3 regions of the Nonomuraea sp. NPDC050733 genome follow, and region 3 is predicted to be linked to each of the others. Evidence: riboswitches for the same ligand, from Rfam matches in the RefSeq annotation. Region 3 holds a riboswitch; each other region holds the start of a gene.
What was found. Region 3 has a riboswitch for cyclic di-AMP ahead of AB0H64_RS01310 (CHAP domain-containing protein). Riboswitches for the same ligand answer to the same signal wherever they lie in the genome.

Region 1 (3,266 bases), 280 kb from region 3:
GCGGCCATGGCCGCGGCGGGGCCACCGCGCAGGGCGGCCTGCTCAGCCGAGCGCTCCAGCTCCTCGGCGGCCTGCTCGTCGGGTCCCATGGCGGCCTGGCCGAGATGCCAGGCACGGCGATGCTGGTCTGCCAGGCTGTCGAAGGCCGCGGCAAGGGCTCGATGGATCGCGGCCCGCCGGTCGGGCGTGGCGCTGTGATAGATCGCGGACCGGATCAGCGGATGCCGGAACACCAGCCGCGTCCCGTCGTAGGTCAGGAGCTCGTCGAGCTCGGCGCGGTGCAGCGGGCCGGTGTCCGCCTGCAGCGTCGCGGCCGCCTTCTCGAAGGTGTCGACGCCGCCCGTGCCATGGGCGGCGATGAGCTGCAGCAGCGGCAGCGACTCGGCGTGCCGTGCCCGGACCCTGGCCAGGAACGACCGCTGCAACGCGTCGGTCATGGCGAGCGGCTCGTGCGTGCCCTCCGGGGGCTGCTGCCTTCCGGCGAGCTCGATCAGGGCCAGGGGGTTCCCGCCCGTGGCGGTCAGCAGGTGGTTCTGCTCGCTGTCGGTCAGCCGCCGCCCGCCGAGGCGCTCGGCGAGCAACGCCTTGGCCGCCTCGCGGCCGAGGCCCATGAGCGGGACGCGGCGCACGTCGGGCAGGTCGGCGCCGTGCCCCTCATCGGCCCGCGCGGCCAGCGCCAGCGCGACGGGCTCGTTGCCCAGGCGGCGGGCGACGAACGCCAGCGTCTTCAGCGTCGGCTGGTCCGCCCAGTGCGCGTCGTCGACGACGCACAACACGGGGAGGGTGCCGGCCAGCAGGGACAACAACGACAGGGTCGACAACGCCACCAGGAACGGATCAGGTGGTGCTCCATGTGCGCGTCCGAACAGGATGTTCAGGGCCTGCGCCTGGGGGCCGGGCAGCTCGTCCACCGAGCCAAGCACGGGGAACAACAACTGGTGCAGGGTCGCGTACGCGAGATCCGACTCCGGTGCGGCGCCGACGGCGCGCAGCACCAGGAAGCCGGCCGCCCGCTCCTCCGCGTGGGACAGCAGGGTGGTCTTGCCGATTCCCGGCTCTCCGAGAAGGATCACCCCGCCGCCGCGTCCCTCGGTGGCGTGCCGCAGCAACGACTCGAGCAGATCTGTCTCGTCGTCTCTCCCCAGCACACGCCGAGCATAGAAATCCCGTGGTACTCGTGACAAAACGCCCCCGAGACCGGCGACTTCGCCGATGCGCCCGCCGCGGTGCTGCCCCTCCCACGTCGCATGGCGTCCTCGCGATGAGCGGTCGCATCGCGATCGTGGCAGGGGTACGCCGGCCCCGCCCGTCAGGCCTTGTACTGCGGGTATCCGTACCCGACGACCTGGGACGTGGGCCTGACGCGCTGCTCCACCTTGCCGTTGCCGGTGTTGCCTTCGATCGTGGTGATCGTGCCGTCTCCGTTGTCCTTCTTGACCAGGCCCATGTGGTCGATGCTGTCGATGGTCTTGGAGTCCCAGGAGAAGTAGACGACGGCGCCCGGCTTGGCGACGGTGCCCCACCGCTTGTTGGCTTTGAACCACTTGGCCCAGGTGATGGTGTAGGCGTCCCAGCCGACGGTGGAACGGAGCCCGGCCTTCTCACCCACCCAGGAGACGAACATGGCGCACCACGGCGCGTTGGCGTAGGCGCGGATGTTTCCGCCGTCCCGGGCGACGGTCTCGGCGGCCCGGGGGGATGTCATGTACCAGTTGTGGAAAGGCGTTCCGCCGCCGACGGCGTTCTCCGTGACGCCGATCTGGGACTCGGCCACCCTGATCAGGGCGTCCGCGGTCAGCCGGGCGGACTGCCGGGCAGGGGCGGCGTTGGCTCGCGAGATGCTCGACTGGTCGGTGGCCTGGTGATCGTCGGCGAAAGCCGGGATGCCGGCGAGCGCCGCGCTCACCGCGATGGTCACACCGACGGCGAGCCGGGGGAGGGCGGGGGAGGTGAGGGCACGGGAAAGAACGCGCGGGGACATGCGGGGACGTACTCCTTGCTTCCATGCCGCCTACCGGGTTAGCTGACGGGTTCGGGCGTGGAAGTGCCCTACGGGACCCCGTCTCGCGACGGGCGTCTCGATTCACCCCAAAGGGATTGGGTCCCCGGTTCCGCGATGATCGCGGATTCGGCGGTCGCGCCACTTGTGCAGGGAGTTCCTGCTGGACGCGGTCTCGGCGGTGTCAGAGACGCAGGCCCGGGTTTGCCCGAGGATGCGTCTACGAGCGCTCAAAGTAAGCGATGCGTATAGCGCGAGGCAAGTACGGGGCTGCCCAGGCATGCGTAAGCATCGCTTTGACCTGGGGTTCAGCGCCCAATCCTTTACCTTCTCGCGGTTTGCTGAAGTCATGCGCCACTGGGCGAACGTCGGCTCACCGACTATGTCGCGTAGTGGAGCATCTCTTCATTGATCTTGAGGTGAGATCCAAGGCGGAGGGTACGCCCGCAAGAGTGCCGGCCGCCCGTCGCGGGCGTCCGGCGCTCGGTCAGAGCCGGTTGAGCATCTTGCGCATCTGCTCGATCTCGGCCTGCTGCGACGCGGCGATGCTCTTGGCGAGCTCTTCGGCGTCGGGGTTCTGGCCCTGTGTTCGCTCGATCGTGGCCATGTGGATCGCGCCCTCGTGGTGGGCCATCATCATGCGGACGAACTGCTTGTCGAACGCGGTCCCCTTGGCGTCCTTGAGCTTGCCCATGTCCTCGGCGGACATCATGCCGGGCATACCGTGGTCCATGTGTCCCATGCCGGTGGGCTCCGGCTTGCCCCAGTCCTCGAGCCAGCCCCGCATGGTCTTGATCTCCGGCGCTTGGGCGTCCTTGATCTTCGTCGCGAGTTCCTTGATCTCCGGATCGCTCGCGCGGGTCTCGGCCAGCTCGGCCATCTCGACGGCCTGCTGGTGGTGGGGAATCATCATCTGCGCGAACATCACGTCCGCGTCATTGAACGACGCTCCAGGGTGCGTGGTGGCCATGTTCGCGACATCGCCGACGGCCGGCGTGGCGTGCCTTGGAGGTGAGCCACCGTTGCATGCCGTGAGCAGGACGAGTGCGCCGGCTCCCGCGGCCGTGGCGGATGAGACGCGCTTGATGATCGATCGGTTGATGGACATGGTTGACCCCCGTGGACGACCTGTGCCTGCAGCGAGGACGGACAAGTGGACGCGAGCCGAGGACATCGATCACGGGCATGACGACGCCCGTCCACCGCACATACCGGCGTGGCCGACCGTCCGTGCTGTCGCTCATCCGTCCCCCTGCACGGAGGTCGA
Region 2 (3,266 bases), on a different contig from region 3:
GCTGCGGCTGGCCGTAGCCGGGCTGCGAAGGCGGCTGCTGGCCGTACTGCTGCTGGCCGGGCTGGCTGTAGCCCTGCTGCTGGTAGCCCTGCTGCGGCGGGGGCGCGTAGCCGGGCTGGCCGTACTGCTGGCCCGAGGGCGGCTGCTGGCCGTACTGCTGCTGCCCGTAGTCGGGCTGCGAGGGCTGCTGCTGGCCGTACTGCTGCTGGCCGGGCTGCCCATAGCCCTGCTGGGGCTGGCCGTAGCCCTGCTGGGGCTGGCCGTAGCCGGGCTGCGACTGACCCTGGGGTCCGTAGCCCTGCTGCTGCTGCCCGTAACCGGGCTGGGACTGGCCCTGCTGCCCGTAGCCCTGCTGGCCGTACTGCTGCTGGCCGGGCTGGCCGGGCTGGCCGTAGCCCTGCTGTTGGTAGCCGGGCTGGCCGTAGTCCTCGGCGCGGTAACCCACCACCGTCGCGTCGGGGTCGGCCTCACCGTGGGGGCGGTTGGGAGTGTGTTGTCCGTACTCGGGATTCCCGGCAGCGTTCTCGCCGGATTCGTCCTGTGGATACGGCGGCTGTCCGGTGCTCACCGTGTCACCTCGCTTCGAGAGTGCATGTAGCACATGTCAGGACACATGCCTGTGCTGCCCAACGTATCGACATAGGTATCAACAATCACCTTTCTCGGCGGTCAAGGTCGGCGTCACCGGATGTCAGATGGAGCAGCATGCGGGTGTTGCCCAGGGTGTTGGGCTTGACGTGCTCAAGGTCGAGGAACTCCGCCACACCCTCGTCGTACGAGGCCAGCAGCTCGGCGTAGACCTCCGGGGAGACCGGGGTGCCCTGGATCGGCCGGAACCCGTGGCGGGCGAAGAAGTCGACCTCGAACGTCAGGCAGAACACCCGGCTGAGCCCGAGATCCCGCGCCGTGCGGATCAGCGTGGAGACGATGCGATGGCCGATGCCCAGCCCGCGGAAGGCCGGGTCCACGGCGACCGTGCGGATCTCGGCCAGATCCTCCCAGAGCACATGGAGGGCGCCGCAGCCGACGACCTGGCCGCCGCGCTCGGCGACCCAGAACTCCTGCACGTCCTCGTACAGGGTGACCGTGGCCTTCTCCAGGAGGCGAGGACCGGCACCGGCGTAGGTGTCGACCAGGCGCCTGATCGTCCTGACATCCGACGTGCGGGCGCGGCGCACCACGAGCTCGGTGTCAGTCACGGTGACTTCGGCGACCTGTTCCATGGGCATCCAGAGTACAGATCCCATTACGGCTCGTACCAAAATCCGCCCTGCCTACGGCATCCGACATGTCACTTCCGTGCACTCCCCTCGGGCAACGTACTGCTCAAGCCATGGCAAAGTAGGCATAAAGACGGACCGGCATCGGGTGACGCGTCGTCCACTCGTGACCCTTCGGTAGCGATACCTCTACAGAGTTGGCAGTTCTGGTTGAGCACGAACCCGAGGTGCACTAATGTCCAGCGACGATGTCACCCGCGCGACCCCCGCGCGGAGACGCGCCCAATCCCCGCAGGGGGAGCCGGGGACCCGCCGGTGGCGAGCTCTCAGTGCCACCACATGGGGTGAATCCGAGCATCACGCTCGGTAGGGCTGCTCCGGCCCGAACCCGTCAGCTAACCCGGTAGGCGTCGAAGAGAGGAGCTGGTCGGTGGAGCGCACGCGCCGTCGCGAAAGGACGAGAGCGGGCCTGGATGCCCGCCCTCCGAAACAGGCGCTCCTGCGCCGTTTCGCCGTCCTGAGCGCCGCCGTCGTGGCGCTGGCGTTCGCGGTCCCGGCCGGGCCCGCCGCCGCCGACCCCGAGCCCTCCCTGAAGGAGCTGTCCAAGCGGGTCGAGGCGATGCACACCGAGATCGAGACCCTCAGCGAGCAGTACAACGGCTCGCGGGAGAAGCTCAAGACCGCCCGCAAGACCGCCGAGCAGGCCAAGAAGGTCCTGGCGACCAGCCAGGCCGACCTCGACGCCAAGCGCGCCAGGACGAGGCTGCTGGCCCAGCAGGAGTACATGACCGGCGGCTTCAGCCGCGCCATCGCCCTGATGGACGACGGCGACCCCAGCGCGTTCCTCAACCGGGCCGCCACCACCTACGCGCTGGCGCAGGAGTCCGGCGACGAGGTCAACCAGGTCGTCAAGGCCATGGAGACGGCCAAGCAGGCCCAGTCCGAGGCGAAGGCCCACATCGACGAGGTGGAGAAGCTCGTCACCGACCTCGACACGAAGCGCGACAAGATCGTGAAGCTGGTCGCCAAGGTGGAGAGCAACCTGTTCAGGCGGGCGATCGGCGAGGCGGGCCGTCCGGGCACGCCGGCCGTCCGCGTCGCCCTGCCGATCTCGGGCGCCGGCAAGGCCGCCGAGGCGGCCAGGTGGGCGCTCACCCAGCAGCTCAAGCCGTACGTCTGGGGTGCCGAGGGGCCGAGCTCGTACGACTGCTCCGGCCTCGTCATGGCCGCCTACCAGCGGGTCGGCATCTCGCTGCCCCACTACACCGGCAGCCAGTGGACCGCCGGCCGGCACATCTCCAAGGAGGAGCTGCGGCCGGGCGACCTGGTCTTCTTCTACAGCGACCTGCACCACGTCGGCATCTACATCGGCGGCGGCATGATGGTCCACGCGCCGCGCACGGGGGACGTCGTCAGGGTGACGTCCCTGGCCCGCAGGCCGTTCGTGGGCGCCGTCCGCGTCGCCGACTGAGACTTTCGCGGGCCGCTCAGATGAGCTGCCGGCGGGCGGCCCAGGCCACGGCCTCGATGGCCGTGGCGACCCCGATGCGGTCGCAGATGCCGCGCAGCCGGCGGCGCACGGTGCGCCCGCTGATGTCGAGGCGCCTGCCCACCCGATCGACGGTGACTCCCCTGGCAAGCTCCGCCAGCAAGGCTAGATCGGCGTGGCTAAGCTCAACCTGATCGGTGAGCACATCCATCGGGAGCCCTCCCCCCAACAGCAGTCTCGGAGTCGTCGTCGGCCCGTGCAAAGCTGTTCGCTCCGCAGACGTTAAACGCATACGGGAAAGGCCGTCAAGCGCGATAACCGTGGCACTTGACGGCCGTCATTGACTTGATCCGTCGTATATGGGGGACTCGGCGGATGTCGGCACTTCGGGGCACGCTGCGCGATCACAGCGGCCCTTACAGGCCCTCACCGGGAATCTTGACGCGGGCGCCCGCCGGCGCATTTAGTCCGGCACGATCCCGCAATTGCGCATGACCCGTTCTCAGGGCCCTTGGCCGTGCCGCCACGGGTGCGGCGGCACGGCCCGGGGCTCAGTG
Region 3 (3,266 bases):
TGGCGGGCGTTGGAGAAGGCGCACCGCGACGGGCGGGCCCGGGCCATCGGTGTGTCCAACTTCACGGTGGAGGCGCTCACCCGGCTCATGGACGAGACCGGGGTCACGCCGTCGATCAACCAGATCGAGCTGCACCCGTGGCTCCAGCAGCACGAACTGCGGGCCTTCCACGAGGCCAACGGCATCCTCACCGAGGCGTGGAGCCCGCTCGGCCAGGGCCGGGGCCTGCTGGAGGAGCCGGCGTTCCAGACGCTGGCCGCCAAGCACGGGCGCACCCCGGCGCAGGTCGTGCTGCGCTGGCACATCCAGCTCGGCAACGTGACGATCCCCAAGTCGGTCACGCCCTCCCGCATCCGGGAGAACATCGACGTGTTCGACTTCGTCCTGGACGACGAGGACCTGGCGGCTATCGGGGCACTCAACGCCAATCGCCGCCTTGGGCCCGATCCCGCCACATTTGGGTAAAAAAGCTATGATCCCTCGCCATGAGGGATCTCGCATGGGGCATCGCGGCGACAGGCGGTATCGCACGGACCGTGGGCGCGGTCATCGCCGCGGAGCCCGGCATGCGGGTGGCGGCCGTCGGCTCGCGTGACCTGGACCGCGCCGACGCGCTGGCCGCGGAGCTCGGCGCCGAGTCGGCGTACGGCTCCTACGCGGAGCTGTGCGCCGACCCGGCCGTCGACGCCGTGTACGTGGCCACGCCCCACGCCCAGCACCTGGCGGTGGCCGAGGCGGCCATCGCGGCGGGCAAGGCCGTGCTGTGCGAGAAGCCGCTGGCCGCCTCGCTCGCCGACGCCGAGCGCATGGTGCGCCTGGCCCGCGAGGCCGGGGTCTTCCTGATGGAAGCGATGTGGATGCGGTTCAACCCGCTCATCCGGCGGGTGGCCGCCGACCCGCGCTTCGGCGAGATCCGCTCGGTGCAGGCCAGTTTTGGCTTCGCTTTGCCGTTCGATCCGGCGCACCGGCTGTGGGCTCCGGAGCTGGGTGGCGGGGCCCTGCTCGACCTCGGGATCTACCCGTTCGGGCTGGCCCAGCTGCTGCTCGGGGCGCCGTCGGAGGTGCGGATGACGGGCTGCCTGGCGCCGTCGGGCGTGGACGCGGAGGCGGGCGGCGTGCTGGTCTATCCCGGCGGGAGGCGGGCGCTGGTGGAGTCCTCGCTGCTCGCCTCGTTCCCCAACAGCGCGTACGTGGTGGGCACGGGGATGCGGGCCGAGATCCAGGCGCCGTTCTGGGCCCCGAACCGGGTCGTGCTCAGCGGAGCGTCGATGGCGACGGAGGTCCACGACCTCGACCCGGCCGACAACGGATACGCGGGTGAGCTGCGCGAGGTACGGGACGCCCTGGCCGAGGGACGGACCGAAAGCGAGATCATGCCACTGGACGAAAGCCTTGCCATGATGGGGCTTCTGGAGGAGGCACGCTCCCAGCTCTCCTAGCTGGGCATTTATCCACTTGTAATCCTCTTGCCGGATGTATTACCTTAAATCCTGTTCGTCGGCTTACGTCCGGTTTGCCCGTTCGTTGCCGGCCTATCGCACAGATCATCACAGGACCCCCCTGTGACCGCTGAATCCGCCTGAGCGCGGAACCGGGGACCCACTTCTCTTGGGGTGAATCGGCACTTCCTTGTGCCGTAGGGCAGCTTCCACGCCCGAACCCGTCAGCTAACCCGGTAAGCGGCATGGAAGCAAGGAGCATCCCTTCTCGATGGCCAAGCACCGTCTCCTCCGTGCCCTCACGCCCGGAACGATCCGCGCCACCCTCGGCGCGACCATCATCGCCTCGGCCGCCTTCGGCGCCGTCGCGCCGGCCAACGCGGACACCCCCGAGCACGTGGGGCCGGCATCCAACTCGTCCACCAGCCAGAGCGTCAACAGCCAGGCCGCCAACAGCCAAGCCGCGTCCGGCTCGCAGTACGGCCGGGTCAACGTGACCGCGCAGAAGGTCCTCGACGTGGCCCGCGCGCAGGTCGGCACCTCCGAGAACGCCTACGGCGGCGGCACCAAGTTCCAGCAGTGGTACGCGAAGTCGCAGCGCGCGCTGGAGACCGTCAAGCGTGACGGCGGCTCGCCGCAGGCCTACCTCAACGCCGCCTGGTGCTCGATGTTCGTCTCCTGGGTCGGCGAGCAGACCGGCGCCCGCCCGCAGGTCGGCTGGGACGCCTACACCGTCGCCCACGCCCGCTGGTTCGCCCAGAACCACCGCTGGGGCAGCGCGCCCAAGCCCGGCGCCGTCGTCTTCTTCTCCTGGAGCGGCAGCAAGAGCCTGGACGACATCAACCACGTCGGGTTCGTCGTCAAGGACAACGGCAACGGCACGATCTCCACGATCGAGGGCAACACCGGCAACGGCCGCGTCGAGCAGCGCGTCCGGCCGACCTCCCAGGTCGTCGGCTACGGCTACCCGAACTACGCCGGCTGACCCGGTCCCCCTACCACTCCCCCACCTCTCCCCAGAGGGAGCGAGCGCGCGCCTTCCCCCGGCGCGCGCTCGCTCGCGTTCCGGGCAGGTCTCTCGTACGCCTGACACCCCTCGTCCCGCCCCGGCCTTCAGCGGGTTGTCCGTTCCTGTGGCGTTAACGGGACAGATGGTATGGGAGCGCTCCCAGCGACCTTTTCGCGCTGTTTGCGGCCTTGAATCCGCTTTCACGGCGCCAAATCCGGCCTGAGGTAACGGTTGCGTTGCGGGCCGTTGACGGCCCCCACGCCATGAGGGCACTCTTTGTGGGAGCGCTCCCAAGACCTTCCCATCGCGGCCTCACGTCGCGATGCACCTCCCACATTCACCACCCAGAGGGGTTCCGAATGAAGAACCACAAGCGCTTCGTCGTGACCGGAGCCGCGATGACGGCGCTGCTGGCCATCGCGGCGTGCAGCAGCGGCGGTGGCGGCGCCACCCCGGCGGGCTCGCAGAGCAGCGCGGCGGCGGAGCCGGTCACGATCAACGTGCACACCTTCGGCGGCGGCGAGAACTTCGGCTACGACGAGGCCGTCAAGAAGTGGAACGCCGAGCACCCGAACATCCAGATCAAGTACACGAACCTCACCGACCGGTTCGAGGACGTGTACCTGCCGCAGCTCCTCCAGCGTCTCCAGGCGGGGGCAGGCGCAGGAGACGTGGTCGGCATCGACGAGGGCGCGATGGGCCTCATGGCGGCCCGTCCGCAGTTCTTCGCCGACCTCGGCCAGTACGGCCTGGAAAGCCGCAAGGCGGACTTCCCGGCGGCCAAGTGGGAGGCGGGCCTCAACGCGGACGGCAAGCTG

Region 1: linked by a shared signal. The riboswitch ahead of AB0H64_RS02605 (CHAP domain-containing protein) and the one ahead of AB0H64_RS01310 (CHAP domain-containing protein) in region 3 are both predicted to bind cyclic di-AMP.
Region 2: linked by a shared signal. The riboswitch ahead of AB0H64_RS11225 (NlpC/P60 family protein) and the one ahead of AB0H64_RS01310 (CHAP domain-containing protein) in region 3 are both predicted to bind cyclic di-AMP.

What each region holds. Positions count from the first base shown of each region.
Region 1 is NZ_JBFAHO010000001.1:565,910-569,175, reverse strand. It holds gene AB0H64_RS02610 (AAA family ATPase) at 1-1,148, opposite strand, end outside; gene AB0H64_RS02605 (CHAP domain-containing protein) at 1,310-1,981, opposite strand; cyclic di-AMP (ydaO/yuaA leader) riboswitch at 1,994-2,144, opposite strand; gene AB0H64_RS02600 (DUF305 domain-containing protein) at 2,487-3,107, opposite strand.
Region 2 is NZ_JBFAHO010000004.1:339,147-342,412, reverse strand. It holds gene AB0H64_RS11235 (RDD family protein) at 1-568, opposite strand, end outside; gene AB0H64_RS11230 (amino-acid N-acetyltransferase) at 654-1,223, opposite strand; cyclic di-AMP (ydaO/yuaA leader) riboswitch at 1,490-1,645, shown strand; gene AB0H64_RS11225 (NlpC/P60 family protein) at 1,651-2,691, shown strand; gene AB0H64_RS11220 (LuxR C-terminal-related transcriptional regulator) at 2,708-2,920, opposite strand; gene lysX (bifunctional lysylphosphatidylglycerol synthetase/lysine--tRNA ligase LysX) at 3,261-3,266, opposite strand, start outside.
Region 3 is NZ_JBFAHO010000001.1:285,522-288,787, forward strand. It holds gene AB0H64_RS01300 (aldo/keto reductase) at 1-465, shown strand, start outside; gene AB0H64_RS01305 (Gfo/Idh/MocA family oxidoreductase) at 486-1,439, shown strand; cyclic di-AMP (ydaO/yuaA leader) riboswitch at 1,558-1,697, shown strand; gene AB0H64_RS01310 (CHAP domain-containing protein) at 1,711-2,424, shown strand; gene AB0H64_RS01315 (ABC transporter substrate-binding protein) at 2,808-3,266, shown strand, end outside.